DNA from 3 places in the Micromonospora sp. KLBMP9576 genome. Region 2 is predicted to be linked to each of the others. Evidence: predicted binding sites of a transcription regulator. Region 2 holds the regulator's gene; each other region holds the start of a gene.
What was found. Region 2 encodes HrcA, which represses chaperone genes, less so after heat shock. Its sites were predicted from a motif close to GGTTNGCACNCTCNNNNNGAGNGTGCNAACC; they were not measured.
Positions count from the first base shown of each region.

Region 1: a site for HrcA is predicted at 2,219-2,249, ahead of groL (chaperonin GroEL). Genes of this name have one in related genera too.
Region 3: a site for HrcA is predicted at 3,461-3,491, ahead of groES (co-chaperone GroES). Genes of this name have one in related genera too.

Region 1 covers NZ_CP194567.1:5,838,663-5,843,769, reverse strand. The annotation lists gene ACQ452_RS25990 (N-acetyltransferase family protein) at 31-564, opposite strand; gene ACQ452_RS25985 (cold-shock protein) at 775-978, shown strand; gene ACQ452_RS25980 (hypothetical protein) at 1,068-2,171, shown strand; gene groL (chaperonin GroEL) at 2,444-4,069, shown strand; gene ACQ452_RS25970 (hypothetical protein) at 4,127-4,303, opposite strand; gene ACQ452_RS25965 (GNAT family N-acetyltransferase) at 4,393-5,107, opposite strand, start outside.
Region 2 covers NZ_CP194567.1:4,998,279-5,003,385, reverse strand. The annotation lists gene hemW (radical SAM family heme chaperone HemW) at 1-345, shown strand, start outside; gene ACQ452_RS21975 (DUF4870 domain-containing protein) at 411-1,181, opposite strand; gene hrcA (heat-inducible transcriptional repressor HrcA) at 1,422-2,444, shown strand; gene dnaJ (molecular chaperone DnaJ) at 2,518-3,663, shown strand; gene ACQ452_RS21960 (16S rRNA (uracil(1498)-N(3))-methyltransferase) at 4,180-4,914, shown strand; gene ACQ452_RS21955 (SDR family NAD(P)-dependent oxidoreductase) at 4,960-5,107, opposite strand, start outside.
Region 3 covers NZ_CP194567.1:5,559,125-5,564,231, forward strand. The annotation lists gene ACQ452_RS24565 (molybdopterin-dependent oxidoreductase) at 1-1,179, opposite strand, end outside; gene groL (chaperonin GroEL) at 1,295-2,941, opposite strand; gene groES (co-chaperone GroES) at 3,012-3,326, opposite strand; gene ACQ452_RS24580 (THUMP-like domain-containing protein) at 3,577-4,818, shown strand; gene ybaK (Cys-tRNA(Pro) deacylase) at 4,916-5,107, shown strand, end outside.

The sequences.
Region 1 (5,107 bases), 840 kb from region 2:
GGTCGGTGGGGCGGCCCGGGGCGTCGCCGGTCAGGCGGGGCGGCGCATCTGGAGTTCGGTGAGCGCCGGCACGGTGGGGTGCGGGACGCGTACCCCGGTGTCCGCGAAGCCCAGCCGACCGTACGCGCGGCAGGCCCGGTCGTTGCCGACCACGACCTCCAACATCAGCTCGGGGCGCCCGCAGGCCCGCGACCAGTCCGCGACGGCGTCGACCAGGTCACCGAGGAGCCCGGTGCCCCGCCGCGACGGGGTGACGTAGACGGCGTACACCACGGTCAGCCCCGGCTCCCCGGGGGCGGCCATGCCGCCGGCGTGCCCGACGAACCGTCCGCCCGGGTCCGCGACGAACTGCGCGGTGCCCGTCCCGGCGGAGACGGCCGCGATCCGGGCCGCGTACTCGGCGTGTGGGCGGGCCGCCGCGTCGGCGAGGGTCTCCAGGAAGGCCAGTGGGGCGTCGGCGAGCATCTCCAGCCGCAGGGCCCGCATCCGGGCGGCGTCGTCCGGCCGCACCCGCCGGACCTCCGCCCGCCGCGCCGGCCCCGACCCCTCGGGCGTGCTCGTCATGCGCAATGCCTACCACAACGATGATCACCGATGGCATCCGGTCGAAGCGTGCCCGATTTGTGGTCGTGCGCCTTCGTCACGCTTCGTGTAGCGTGCGATTTCGGTCACCGTTTCAGCGGCCCTCATCGATCGCCGATCCGGTGATCCTCCGGTGCCGGTCCGCCCGGCCTCCGGGGTGGTGGAACGCCGCGCAGAGTGAGGAAGTGCACCGTGGCACAGGGCACCGTGAAGTGGTTCAACTCCGAAAAGGGCTACGGCTTCATCGCCGTCGACGGCGGGCAGGACGTCTTCGTCCACTTCTCCGCGATCGAGATGGACGGCTACAAGGCGTTGGACGACGGCCAGCGGGTCGAGTTCGAGGTCGCCCAGGGGCAGAAGGGTCCCCAGGCCGAGCGGGTGCGCGTCATCGCCTGACCGTCCGCCCGCCGCGCGGGCGGGATTAGGCGCGGTTGCGCCGGCAGGGAAGGATCGAGAGCCGTTCCAGCAATCGCTGAGGAGGGTTCATGTCCGACCAGCCACCCCAGGCCGCGCCACCCCCGGGGCGTCCCGACCCCGTGCCGGGTTCCGACGGGCCGGGCGGGCCGGGCGATGCTGCGCCGGCCGGCCCCCCACAGTCGCAGGACTGGGTCTTCCCGCCCACGGGCGGGTTCCCGGCCGGCTCCGGCCCGTACGGCGGGCAGCCGTGGTACCCGGGCGCCCCGGTCGTCTACCCCGGGCAGGGCGGTCACCCCGGCCAGGGGTGGTACCCGCCGGGCCACGGCCTCGACCCGGCCGACCCGCTCGTCACCCCGCCCGGCGCCGGCGTCAGCGGCTGGTTCGACCGGTGCGTCGGCGCGGTACGCCGGGGCTGGCGGCTGCTGCTGCCGATCCTGCTGCTCACCCAGGTGCTGCCGGCCGTGGCGGTGTCGGTGCTCTCGCTGGTCGTCGACCCGTCCGCCCGGTGGGAGACCTCGACGGCCGCCGATCCCACCGCGCTGCCCGACACCTTCGCGGCGGACCTGGGCGTCCTGCTGGCCGTGGTGCTCGGCGGCTCCTTCCTCTTCGGCCTGGTGCAGAGCGTGGGTTGGGCGGCCGGGAGCTGGGTGATCGCCCGGCAGGCGGTCGGCGAGCAGGTGAGCCTGGGCGCGGCCCTGGCCTACGGCGCGCGTCGGGCGCTGGGCCTCTGGGGCTGGACCCTGTTGACCAGTGTGATCATCGGGCTCGGTCTCTGTCTCTGCGTGCTCCCCGGCATCTACTTCGCCTTCGCGCTGAGCATGGTCGGCCCGGTCTACCTCTTCGAACGGCACGCTCCGATCGGCCGCTCGTTCCGGATGTTCCACGACCGGCTCGGCCTGATGCTGGGCCGGGTGGCGCTGGTGGCGGCGGCGGTGATCGTCGGCGGCGGGCTCGCCGGGCTGGTGGAGAGCATCGGGGCGCTGCCGTTCGGCACCGCCCCGCTGGAGTCGCCGGGCTCGGCGGTGGGCGTGCTCACGGTGACGCTGGTGGGCGGGGTGCTCGCCCTGCCGACCTACCTCGCCCAGTTGGTCGGTCTGCTGGTCACGTATGCCGAGCAGCGCGCCCACGAGGGGCCGGTGGACAGCGCCCGGTTGGCCGGTGAACTGGGCTGAGCGGGGCGGTCGTGCTTGCACTCGGCAGGGGAGAGTGCTAAACAAGTCATTGGCACTCGCATACCGTGAGTGCCAATGGTCGGGGCGGTAGGGCCACGGCCGGGCCGGCGTCCACACGCGGGTTCGGCACATGGCCGGTCGTCGCGGGCTATCCGGCCCGGCCGAGGAGACGTCGTCGTCGCCAGGTGGCGACGTCCCAAGGTGCGTACACCAGGCGGCCCATCCGGGAGACACTCCGGGTGGCCCGTGAGTGTCCAGGAGGACAACGCCGTATGGCCAAGATGATCGCGTTCGACGAAGAGGCTCGCCGCGGCCTCGAGCGGGGCATGAACCAGCTCGCCGACGCCGTGAAGGTGACCCTCGGCCCCAAGGGCCGCAACGTCGTGCTCGAGAAGAAGTGGGGTGCCCCCACCATCACCAACGATGGTGTGAGCATCGCCAAGGAGATCGAGCTCGAGGACCCCTACGAGAAGATCGGCGCCGAGCTGGTCAAGGAGGTCGCCAAGAAGACCGACGACGTCGCCGGTGACGGCACGACGACGGCGACCGTCCTGGCCCAGGCCCTGGTTCGCGAGGGCCTGCGCAACGTGGCGGCCGGTGCCAACCCGATGGCCCTGAAGCGGGGCATCGAGGCCGCCGTGGCCAGCGTCTCGGAAGAGCTGCTCAAGCTCGCCAAGGACGTCGAGACCAAGGAGCAGATCGCCTCCACCGCCTCCATCTCCGCCGGTGACAACACCGTCGGCGAGATCATCGCCGAGGCGATGGACAAGGTCGGCAAGGAAGGCGTCATCACCGTCGAGGAGAGCAACACCTTCGGGCTGGAGCTGGAGCTCACCGAGGGCATGCGCTTCGACAAGGGCTACATCTCGGCCTACTTCATGACCGACCCGGAGCGCATGGAGGCCGTCTTCGACGACCCCTACCTTCTGATCGTCAACAGCAAGATCTCGTCGGTCAAGGACCTGCTCCCGATCCTCGAGAAGGTCATGCAGTCGGGCAAGCCGCTGCTGATCATCTCCGAGGACATCGAGGGCGAGGCCCTGGCCACCCTGGTCGTCAACAAGGTCCGCGGCACCTTCAAGTCGGTCGCCGTCAAGGCGCCGGGCTTCGGTGACCGTCGCAAGGCCATGCTGGCCGACATCGCCATCCTCACCGGTGGCCAGGTCATCAGCGAGGAGGTCGGCCTCAAGCTCGACGCCGTCACCCTCGACATGCTGGGCCGCGCCCGCAAGGTCGTGGTGACCAAGGACGAGACCACCATCGTCGACGGTGCCGGCGACGCCGAGCAGATCCAGGGCCGGGTCAACCAGATCCGGGCCGAGATCGACAAGAGCGACTCCGACTACGACCGCGAGAAGCTGCAGGAGCGGCTGGCCAAGCTGGCCGGCGGCGTCGCGGTGATCAAGGTCGGCGCGGCCACCGAGGTCGAGCTGAAGGAGCGCAAGCACCGCATCGAGGACGCCGTTCGCAACGCGAAGGCCGCCGTCGAGGAGGGCATCGTCCCGGGTGGTGGCGTCGCGCTGGTGCAGGCCGGCAAGACCGCCTTCGACAAGCTGGACCTGGTGGGCGACGAGGCCACCGGCGCGAACATCGTCAGGGTCGCGCTGGACGCCCCGCTGCGGCAGATCGCCGTCAACGCCGGCCTCGAGGGCGGCGTCGTGGTGGAGAAGGTCCGCAACATCGCGGCGGGCCACGGCCTGAACGCCGCCAACGGCGAGTACGTCGACCTGCTGGCGGCCGGCATCATCGACCCGGCCAAGGTCACCCGTTCGGCGCTGCAGAACGCCGCCTCCATCGCGGCGCTCTTCCTCACCACCGAGGCCGTCGTGGCGGACAAGCCGGAGAAGACCCCGGCCGCCCCGGCTGGTCCGGGTGGCGGCGGAGACATGGACTTCTGAGTCCAGTTCCCACGCCGGAAGGGGCGGGCCGCGTCAGCGGCCCGCCCCTTCCGCTGTTCAGGTCGGCAGCGGTCGCCGGCCCTGCGGCTGCGGGATCTGCACCGGCTCGTCGACCAGCGTCACCGGCTCGTCGGCCGGCTCGTCGACACCGGCCATCTCCGCCCGCTGCTCCGCGTCGCCGTAGTCGAGCCGGTCGAACGGCAGCGGGCCGGGGCGTTCGTCGTCCGTCGTCATGGCTGCCTCCTCTACCCGAAACGGTAGGGCGCGACGATCACCGATGCGGGCGAATGGCGCTATAGGGATCGATGTCCCGTTCGTCCCCGTCAGGCCCCGACCGTCCTGCGGTAGAGGAAGAAGACGCGCTCGATCCGGGCCCCCGCGCTGCCCGAGTAGAAGGGCACCGGCCCCACCCAGCCGATCTGCGCCGCCGTCACCCCGGCCGCCCGCTGGTCGCGCAGGCACCGGCGCAGGAGTACCCCGCCGATCCCCGATCCCTCGGCCGCCGGGGCGGTCCCCATGGGGCCGAACCAGCTCGGCCGGGACGACCCGTACGCGGCGAAGCCCAGCACCTCGCCGTCGCGTTCGGCCAGGTGACAGCCCGCCCCCTCCCGGCCGACCGACCCGGCCAGCTCGGCGTCCCAGGCGCCGCCGAACGTGGCGCGGGCGAACCGCGTCAGCGCCGGCAGGTCACCCGCCTCGGCCCGGCGCACCGTCACGCCCCGCCCGGCCAGCCGCTCCTGGGCGGCCTCCGTCGGGCGCAGCGCGGGCGAGGCCTCGTACGACAGGTCGGCCGTCATGTTCCACGCCGTGCGGTCCTGCCGGTAGCCGAGCGCCAGCGCGGCGCAGACCGCCGGGGTGTAGCGCACGTCGACGCCGGGCCAGGCGTAGTACGGCGGGTTGCCGGCGAGCAGCACCTCGGCCGCGCCGAGACCGGCGAGGACGCGTTCGGCGGCCGACAGCAGCGCCCGCCCCACGCCCCGCCGCCGGTGGGCGGGCTCCACCGCCACGAGGTCCACGTGCCCGAGCCGGGCGTCGCGG
Region 2 (5,107 bases):
TGGTGGGGCCTCGGCCCGGGGGCGCACAGCCACGTCGGCGGCGTGCGCTGGTGGAACGTCAAGCACCCCACGACGTACGCGAAGCGGCTGGCGGCCGGCGGGTCGCCCGGCCTGGCCCGGGAGGTGCTCACCGCCGAGGAGACGCACACGGAGGACGTCATGCTCCGGTTGCGCCTCGCGTCCGGGCTGCCGCTGGGCGCCCTCGACGACACCGGGCGGGCCGGTGCCGCGCGGGCCCTCGCCGGCGGGCTGCTGGCCCCCGGCGAGTACGCGGCCGGCCGCGCCGTGCTGACCCTGCGGGGCCGGCTGCTCGCCGACGCGGTGGTGCGCGACCTGCTGCCCTGAGCCGGTTGCCGGCGCTGCCAGCCGGGCCGGCGTGGCGGGCCGGCCGGGGGAGCGGCCGGCCCGGGTCACCGGGTGAAGCTGTAGGTCATCGGGTAGCGGTAGAGCACGCCCTCGTTGGCCTTGACCCCGCCGACGATGCCGAAGATCAGCGGTACCAGCCAGACGAGCATCGGCACGAAGAACAGCACCCCGCAGGTGATCAGCGTGAGCACCCAGCTCAGCACCCCGACGATCGTCCAGGTGAGCTGGAAGTTCAGCGCCGCGACGGCGTGCGCCCGGGCGGTCGGTGACTGCTGCCCCCGAACCATCAGCGCGATGAGCGGCGCCAGCCAGCCGAGCAGGCCGCCGCCGACGATCACGCCGGCCGCGCCGCCGAAGTGGGCGATCAGGGCCCAGTTCTTGTCGTCGTTGCTGGCGTAGCCGCCCGTCGGCGGCCCGTAGCCGCCCCCGGCCGGGTAGCCGCCCCCGGTCGGGTAGCCGCCACCGGGCGGGGGATAGCCGCCGGCCGGATAGCCGCCGGGCGGGGGATAGCCGCCACCGGGTGGTGGGTGACCGCCGTCCGGGTAGCCACCGCCCGGTTCGGGGTGACCGCCGGCTGGGTAGCCGCCGCCGGGCGGGGGGTAGCCCCCGGGCGGGGGGTAGCCGGCCGGCGGCGGTTGTTCGCCGGTGGGCGGCGGATAGCCACCGGGCGGAGGATGGCTGCCCGGGCCCGGTGCCCCGGACAGTGGTGCGGTGGGTTCCTCGGAGCCGAACGGACCGGGAACCCCCGACGAGGGGGCCGGATCCGGCGGAGAACCGGGGTCACCCGCTCCGGGAGGACGAGGTGGTTCAGTCATGCAGGTCACCGTAGGGGCACCGGGCAAGGCGGCACCAGCGTGACACCGGCCAGGACGTGCGGGAGCCCGCCGTTGACGTGCGCCGCCGGGCCGGCCCGGCCGCCGCCGGGCGATCGTCCGAGGTCGATCGTCGCGTGGGCGGCCCCGCCGACGTAGACTGGCACTCGCTACAGTCGAGTGCCAGCAGCCCACCCCGGCCCCCGCGGATGCCGGGGCCGACGTGCGACAGGAGGTGGGGAGATGGGTCTCGACGACCGCAAGCTCGCCGTGCTGCGCGCCATCGTCGAGGACTACGTCGCCACGCAGGAGCCCGTCGGCAGCAGGGCGTTGGTCGAGCGGCACCAGCTCGGGGTCTCCCCGGCGACCGTCCGCAACGACATGGCCGTGCTGGAGGAGGAGGGCTACATCCGCCAGCCGCACACCAGTGCCGGGCGGGTGCCCACCGACCGGGGCTACCGGCTCTTCGTGGACCGGCTGTCCCGGGTGAAGCCGCTCAGTCCGGCCGAGCGCCGGGCGATCGAGCGTTTCCTGGTCGGCGCCGTCGACCTCGACGACGTCGTGCACCGCACCGTCCGGCTGCTGGCGCAACTCACCCGGCAGGTCGCCGTCGTGCAGTACCCGAGCCTGGCCCGTTCCTCGGTGCGGCACCTGGAACTGGTGCCGATCTCCACCACCCGGCTGATGCTGGTCATGATCGCCGACACCGGCCGGGTCGAGCAGCGGCTGGTCGAGCTGCCCGGGCCGGTGCCCGCCGACGACGTCATGGCCCTACGCCGGCTCGTCAACGAGAAGCTGGTCGGCAGCCGGCTGTCGGAGACCCCGCCGTTGGTGCAGGCGCTGGTCGAGGAGTCGTCGCCGCACCTGCGTCCGGCCATGACCACCCTCTCCACCGTGCTGCTCGAGACGCTGATCGAGCGGCACGAGGAGCGGATCGCGCTGGCCGGCACGGCCAACCTCACCCGCGGCGGCCTGCTCGACTTCCAGGGCTCCCTGCGCCCCATCCTGGAGGCGCTGGAGGAGGAGGTCGTGATGCTCAAGCTCATCGGCGAGGCGGAGCCGAGCACGACACGGGTGCTGATCGGTGACGAGAACGAGATCGACAACCTGCGCGCCGCCTCGGTGGTCAGCACCGGCTACGGGCCGGGTTCGACCAGCGTCGGCGGCCTCGGGGTGCTCGGGCCCACCCGGATGGACTACCCCGGCACCATCGCCACGGTGCGGGCCGTGGCACGCTACGTGGGCGAGCTGCTGGCCCAGAACTGACCAGTCAGGGCCGACGGCCGGCTCCGGCCGACGACCGGCGCAACGCGAGACGAACATGAGGACACGGAACGCAGTGGCCAGGGACTACTACGGCATTCTCGGGGTGAGCCGGGAAGCCTCCGACGACGAGATCAAGCGCGCCTACCGCAAGCTGGCGCGACAGTTCCACCCGGACGTGAATCCGGATCCGGAGGCCCAGGAGAAGTTCAAGGACATCAACGCCGCGTACGAGGTCCTTTCGGACGATCGGAAGCGGCAGATCGTCGACCTGGGCGGTGACCCGCTCGCCCCCGGTGGCGGGGGCGCGGGAGGCCCCGGAGGCCCCGGCGGCGCCGGGCCGTTCGTCGGCTTCCAGGACATCATGGACGCGTTCTTCGGCGGCGCGGCCGGGGGCTCGCGTGGTCCGCGACCGCGCACCCGGCCCGGTGCCGACGCGATCCTGCGGCTGGAGCTGGACCTGCACGAGACCGCGTTCGGCGTCGAGGCGCCCATCACCGTCGACACCGCCGTGCTCTGCACCACCTGCTCCGGCGCCGGCACGGCGGCCGGCACCCACCTCGCCACCTGCGAGGCGTGCGCCGGCCGGGGCGAGGTGCAGTCCGTGCAGCGCACCTTCCTCGGCCAGGTGGTCTCCGCCCGGCCGTGCACGGTCTGCCAGGGGCACGGCACCACGATCCCGCACCCCTGCCCGACCTGCGCCGGCGACGGCCGCGTCCGCACCCGACGTTCGCTGACCGTCAAGATCCCGGCCGGCGTCGAGGACGGCATGCGCATCCGCCTCGCCCAGCAGGGCGAGGTCGGCCCGGGCGGCGGCACGGCCGGCGACCTCTACGTGGAGATCCACGAGCGGCCGCACGACGTCTACTCCCGCAAGGGCGACGACCTGCACTGCCGGGTCACCGTGCCGATGACCGCGGCGGCCCTCGGCACGCGGCTGACCATCAAGACGCTGGACAGCGAGGAGACGGTCGACGTCAAGGCCGGCACCCAGCCGGGCAGCACGCTGCGGCTGCGCGCCCGGGGCGTGCCCCACCTGCGCGGCACCGGCCGGGGTGACCTCTACGTCCACCTCGACGTCCGCACCCCCACCAAGCTCGACGCCGACCAGGAGAAGATGCTGCGCGACTTCGCCAAGACCCGGGGCGAGGAGGTCGCCGAGCTCAGCAAGCAGGGCGGCTTCTTCTCCCGGATGCGCGACGCCTTCAACGGCCACGCCTGACGGCCCGGCCGGGCCGTCGCCGGCCGCGACGGCCCGGCGGGTCCGGCATGGCCGGCGCCCGCCCGGGGCAGCGTTCGACCGGTGTCCCGTGCGGCGCGGGGCGGCGGTCGCCGAGACGGGTCGCGGGCCCGTGGGTCGTGGGTTGCGCGGGTCGTGGGGCATGGGCCGCATCGCTCGGCCGTAGGTGGTAGGTGGTCGGACGCTTTTGGAGCTGAGTCGTCTGTGACATCAGGCGGGGCGGTGGTGTCTGGGCCACCGTGGCACCAGACGGCAGGCGAATCGTCTACGACATCAGCTCGAAAGCGTCCCGGGTGCGGCCCCCACTACCCGGCACCCGCCCCGAACGGGCCGGCACCGGCCCCAACCCAGGCGGCACTGGCCGGCTCTCGGCCGAACTGGGGGCTCTCGGCCGAATCTGGGCGGCACCGGCCGGCCGGAAGCCCGGGCGGCCCGCATGCCGGTCGCGCCGGTGGGTTGCCCGGCCGACGTGCGTGAGCGAGGCATTAGCCTGACGTTGTGTCCGCTCCGCTGTTCCTGCTCGACCCGCTGCCCACCGCCGCCCGGCTGACCCTCGACGGTCCCGAGGGGCACCACGCCGCCACCGTGCAACGGCTGCGCGTCGGCGAGCAACTGCTGCTTGCCGACGGGCGGGGCGGCACGGCCGCCGCGGTGGTCACCGCCGTCGGCCGGGGCACCCTCGAGCTTGAGATCACCTCCCGTGGGTACGTCGACGCGTCCGTCCCGCGACTGGTCGTGGTGCAGGGGATAGCCAAGGGTGACCGAGGCGAGCTGGCCGTTCAGGCGATGACCGAGGTGGGCGTGGACGAGATCGTGCCCTGGGCGGCGGCCCGGTCGGTGACCCAGTGGCGCGGCGACCGGGGCGTACGGGCGCGGGAGAAGTGGGCGGCGACGGCCCGGGAGGCCGCCAAGCAGGCCCGCCGGGCCTGGTTGCCCGTCATCGCCGGGACGCCGGACGAGTCCACCACCCGGGTCGCCCACCGGATCTCGGGTGCCGCCGCCGCGTTCGTCCTGTACGAGGAGGCGCAGGAGCGGCTCACCACCGTCGAGTTGCCGGCCGCCGGGGAGGTCGTGCTGGTCGTCGGCCCCGAGGGCGGCATCGCCGACGCCGAGCTGGACGCGTTCCGCTCCGCCGGGGCCCGACCGGTCCGCCTGGGCCCGTCGGTGCTGCGCACCTCCACCGCCGGTGTGGCCGCGCTCGCCGTTCTCGCCACCCGCCTGGGCCACTGGTGACCCGCTCGCCTGACACCCCCCGGCGCACCGCCTACGGGGGTGGGGTCAGCTACGGAGGTAGGAGGCGCCGTTGAGGTCGACGATGGTGCCGGCGGCCCACTCGGCCTGCGGGGAGGCGAGCCAGTGCACGGCGGCGGCGATCTCCTCGGGGCGGGCCACCCGGTTGAACGGGCTCTGCGCCCGGATCGCGGCG
Region 3 (5,107 bases), 560 kb from region 2:
TTCCAGCTCCGTCACCCACTTGCAGGCCGACACGTACCCGTACAGGCCGGGCACCACCATCCGCACCGGAAAGCCGTGCTCCACCGGCAGCGGCGCGCCGTTCATCCCCACCGCCAGCAGCGCGTCGCGCCCGTCGCGCAGCACGGCGGTCGGCGTGCCGCAGGTCCACCCGTCGACCGAGCGGCCGACGACCTGGTCGGCGCCCTCCAGCGGCCCGGCCTCGTCGAGCAGCTCCCGGATCGGCACGCCCAGCCAGCGGGCGTTGCCGACGAGGTCGCCGCCCACCTCGTTGGAGACGCAGGCGAGGGTCACGTACCGCTCGACCATCGGGCGGGCGAGCAGGTCGGCGAAGCTCAGCTCGATCTCGTCGCGTACCCGGCCGTGGATGCGCAGCCGCCAGGTCCCCGGGTCCACCTGCGGCACCACCAGCGCGGTGTCGATCCGGTAGAAGCCGGAGTTGGGCGTCACGTACGGGGCGAGCTGGGCCAGCGACAGGTCGGCCCCGGCCGGCACCGCCGGGGCGGGCACCGCCGGCGCGGGCAGCGCCACGGCCTCCCGGGCCGCCGACACCCCCCGCCGGCCGGACAGCCACCGGCCCCCGAGCCCGGCCACCCCGGCCGCGCCGAGCAGCGCCCCGGCCCCGGCCAGGAACCGTCGCCGGGAGGCCGGATCGTTGGGCTCCAGCGGCCCGGCGGGCGGCTCGGCGCCCGACGGCGGGGAGGGCGGGGACCAGGGCCACGGGTCGAGTTCCCACGGGCCGGCGACGAAGGCCCACAGCACCGCCGCCCCGAGCCCGGCACCGATCAGCGCGGGCAGCGCGTCGGCGGGCCCCGCGCCGGCCCGGGTCACGGCGGCGGCCACACCGAGGGCGGCGAAGGCCACGATCCCGGCCAACCCGACCGCCAACCGGCGCAGGGACAGCACGCCGAGCAGCGCCGCGAAGGCGGCCAGCAGCAGGCCCGTCCCGACCAGCAGCGCGATCTTGTCGTACGTACCGAAGAGGGCGATGCCGAGCTGCTTGAGGGGCTCGGGCACGGTGTCGACGACGAGCCCGCCGACGGCGACCAGCGGCGCCGAACGGGGGCCGGTGAGCACCGCGACCAGCTCGGCGGAGCCGATCGCCACCGCTGCTGCGGTGACCCCGGCCAGGGCGGCGTACCGGCGCGTCGTACGGCTCATCGGGCCAGTGTTTCCGAAGCAGCGGCAGAGCGATAGCCCCGCCCCCGGCACACGCAACGGCATCGGGGCGCACCGTCACGTGGACGGTGCGCCCCGACGAGGCGTACGACTAGGGTCAGAAGCCCGGGCCGTGCTGGTGGCCGTGACCGTGGCCGTGGCCGTGGCCACCGGCGGCGGCCGGCTCGGCCTTCTCCGGCTTCTCCACCACGAGGCTCTCCGTGGTGAGCAGCAGGCCGGCGATCGACGCGGCGTTGGTGACCGCGTTGCGGGTCACCTTCACCGGGTCGATGATGCCGGACTTCGCCAGGTCCACGTACTCGCCGGTGGCCGCGTCGAGGCCGTGGCCCCACTCCTTCTCGGCCACCTTCTGCACCACGACGTAGCCGTCGTGGCCGGCGTTCTGGGCGATCCAGCGCAGCGGCTCGACCAGCGCCTTGCGCACCACCGAGACGCCGACCTTCTCGTCGCCGGTGAAGCCCAGGTCGTCGTCGAGCGCCGGCAGGATCTGCACCAGGGCGGCGCCGCCACCCGGGACGGTGCCCTCCTCGACCGCGGCCTTGGTCGCGGCGATCGCGTCCTCGATGCGGTGCTTGCGCTCCTTCATCTCGACCTCGGTCGCGGCGCCGACCTTGATGACCGCGATGCCGCCGGACAGCTTGGCCAGCCGCTCGGCGAGCTTCTCGCGGTCCCAGTCGGAGTCCGAGGCCTCGATCTCCTTGCGGATCTGCGCCACCCGGTCAGCGACCTCGGCCGACTGGCCGCCACCGTCGACGACAGTGGTGTTCTCCTTGTCGACCACGACGCGCCGGGCGGTGCCGAGCACCTCCAGGCCCACCTGGTCGAGCTTGTAGCCCAGCTCGGGCGCGACCAGCTCGGCGCCGGTGAGGATCGCCATGTCCTGCAGCATCGCCTTGCGGCGGTCGCCGAAGCCGGGGGCCTTGACCGCGCAGACCTTGAGGGTCTTGCGGATCGAGTTGACCACCAGCGTCGACAGCGCCTGGCCGTCGACTTCCTCGGCGATGATCAGCAGCGGCTTGCTGTTCTGCAGGACCTTCTCCAGCAGCGGCAGCAGTTCCTCGATCGCCGAGATCTTCTGCGTCGTGATCAGGATGTACGGGTCCTCGAGGACCGACTCCTGCGACTCCATGTCGGTCACGAAGTTCGGCGAGATGAAGCCCTTGTCGAACTGGAGACCCTCGGTCACGTCCAGCTCGGTGTGCAGGGCGGAGCCCTCCTCGACGGTGATGACACCGTCGCGGCCGACCCGTTCCATCGCCTCGGCGATCAGCTCGCCGATCGTGGCGTCCTGCGCGGAGATGGTCGCGACGTGCGCGATCGACTCCTTGTCGGCGACCTCGACCGCGCGGCCGAGCAGCGCCTCGGAGACCTTGGCGGCCGCCGCGTCGATGCCCCGCTTGAGCCCGGCCGGGTTCGCGCCGGCCGTGACGTTGCGCAGGCCGTGGCGGACCATCGCCTGGGCCAGCACGGTGGCGGTGGTGGTCCCGTCGCCGGCGACGTCGTTGGTCTTCGTCGCCACCTCCTTGACCAGCTGCGCGCCGAGGTTCTCGTAGGGGTTGGTGAGCTCGATCTCCTTGGCGATGGTCACGCCATCGTTGGTGATCGTGGGCGCACCGAATTTCTTGTCCAGGACGACGTTGCGCCCGCGCGGGCCGAGGGTGACCTTGACCGTGTCCGCGAGGGCGTTGACACCGTGCTCCAGCAGGTGCCGGGCGTCGTCCGAGAAGCTCAGGATCTTCGCCATGTATGTCCCTTCGAAGCGACGTCGCCCCGGCCCGGCGAGCCGGACCGGGGCGACGACACTGATCGGTTGTCTACTTCTCGATGACCGCGAGGACGTCGCGGGCGGAGAGCACCAGGTACTCCTCGCCGGCGTACTTGATCTCGGTGCCGCCGTACTTCGAGTAGATGACGGTGTCGCCGACGGAGACGTCAACCGGAACCCGGTTGCCCTTGTCGTCGATCCGGCCCGGGCCGACAGCGAGGACGGTGCCCTCCTGCGGCTTCTCCTTGGCGGTGTCGGGGATCACGATGCCCGACGCCGTGGTGGTCTCAGCCTCGTTCGCCTGGACCACGATGCGGTCCTCGAGCGGCTTGATCGCAACCTTGGTCGCGGTAGTCACGGGCATACCCTCCCGGGGTATTGGGTTTCGTTACCGGCCAGCAAGCCGGCCAGTGTCAATCTGCCAACTGCCACCGGGCGGGGCCGTCGTCGCGGGTGCCGGTCCGCCTGGCGTTCAGCGCCCGGGCCACGAGGCCCGGAAGCTGGCACCCTCAGGGTGAGAGTGCTAATCGCAGGTTATTCCTCGGCTAGCACTCCGTCAAGGAGAGTGCCAGCCCGCCGCCCGGCGAGTCGGACCCGCCGACCACAATGACCCGGTGGACCTCGACCAACTCGCCGCCCTCCGCACACCCGAGGGATCGGCCGCGCTCGACGCGGCCGCGCGGCTGGCCGGCGGCGACCCGCTGACCGCGACGACCGCCCTGCGCCGGTCCGGCCTGCCGGCCACACTGGCGGCGACCGCCCTCACCCAGGCCGAGCTGCGGCGCCGGGCGGTGGGCAAGTTCGGGCCGGCGGCGGCCGGGATGTTCCTCACCCGGGCCGGGCTGGAACAGGCCACCCGGGGCGTCGTCGCGGCGCGCCGGGCCGGGCGGCTGCGGGCCGCCGGGGTGCGCACCCTCGCCGACCTCGGCTGCGGCCTCGGCGCGGACGCGCTCGCCGCCGCCCGGGCCGGCATCCGCGTGTACGGCGTGGAGGCCGACCCGGTGACCGCCGCGATGGCCGCCGCGAACGCCGAGGCGGCCGGGCTGGCCGAACTGTTCACGGTGGAGTGCGGCGACGCCACGGCGTTCGACGTCGGCCGGGTCGACGGGGTGTTCTGCGACCCGGCGCGACGCCGGGCCGGCACCGGGCGGCGCATCTTCGACCCGAACGCCTACTCACCGCCCTGGGACTTCGTGGTCGGGCTGACCGGGCGGGTGCCGCACACCGTCGTGAAGGTGGCGCCCGGCATCGACCACGCGCTGCTCCCGGCGGGCGCCGAGGCCGAGTGGGTCAGCGTCGACGGCGACCTGGTCGAGGCGGCCCTGTGGTGCGGCCAGCTCGCCGAGGTCCCCCGCCGGGCCACCGTGCTGCGGGGCGACCCGGTCGCCGCCCGCGACGCCGTGGGTGACCCCTCCCACCAGCGCGACCGGCTCGGGCACGCCTGGCAGCTCACCGGGTCCGGGCAGGCCGAGGCCACCCTCGGCCCGACACGCCGCTTCCTGTACGACCCGGACCCGGCGGTGGTCCGCGCGCACCTCGTCGCGGAACTCGCCGACACCCTGGGCGCGACGCTGGCCGATCCCAGCATCGCCTACCTCTACGCGGACACCACGACACCGACGCCGTTCGCCCGCTGCCTGGAGGTCACCGACGTGCTGCCGTTCTCGCTCAAGCGGCTGCGGGCGCTGCTGCGCGAGCGCCGGGTCGGCCGAGTGGAGATCCTCAAGCGCGGGTCCGCGCTGGAGCCGGAGCAGCTCCGCCGGGACCTGAGGCTGGCCGGCGGCGAGGCGGCCAGCCTGGTGCTGACCCGGGTCGCCGGGGCGCCGACGACGCTGATCTGCCGGCCGGTCGGGTAGCTCGCGGGCCGCCCCGCCCTCCGGCGGCGGGCCGCGCCGTCCCGGGCCGCTCGCGCGATACCCGGTCGCGGCGCGGTACCGGGTTATCTTGGCGGTCATGGCGGGACAGGGCACTCCGGCGACCGCGCTGCTGACGAAGCGGAAGATCGCCCACAGCACCCATCCGTACGACGTCTCCCCGGACGCGCCGAACTACGGCGCGCTGGTCGCGGCGGCGCTCGGGGTGCCACCGGAACGGGTGTTCAAGTCGCTGGTCGCCGAGGTCGACGGCGCGTTGACAGTGGCGGTC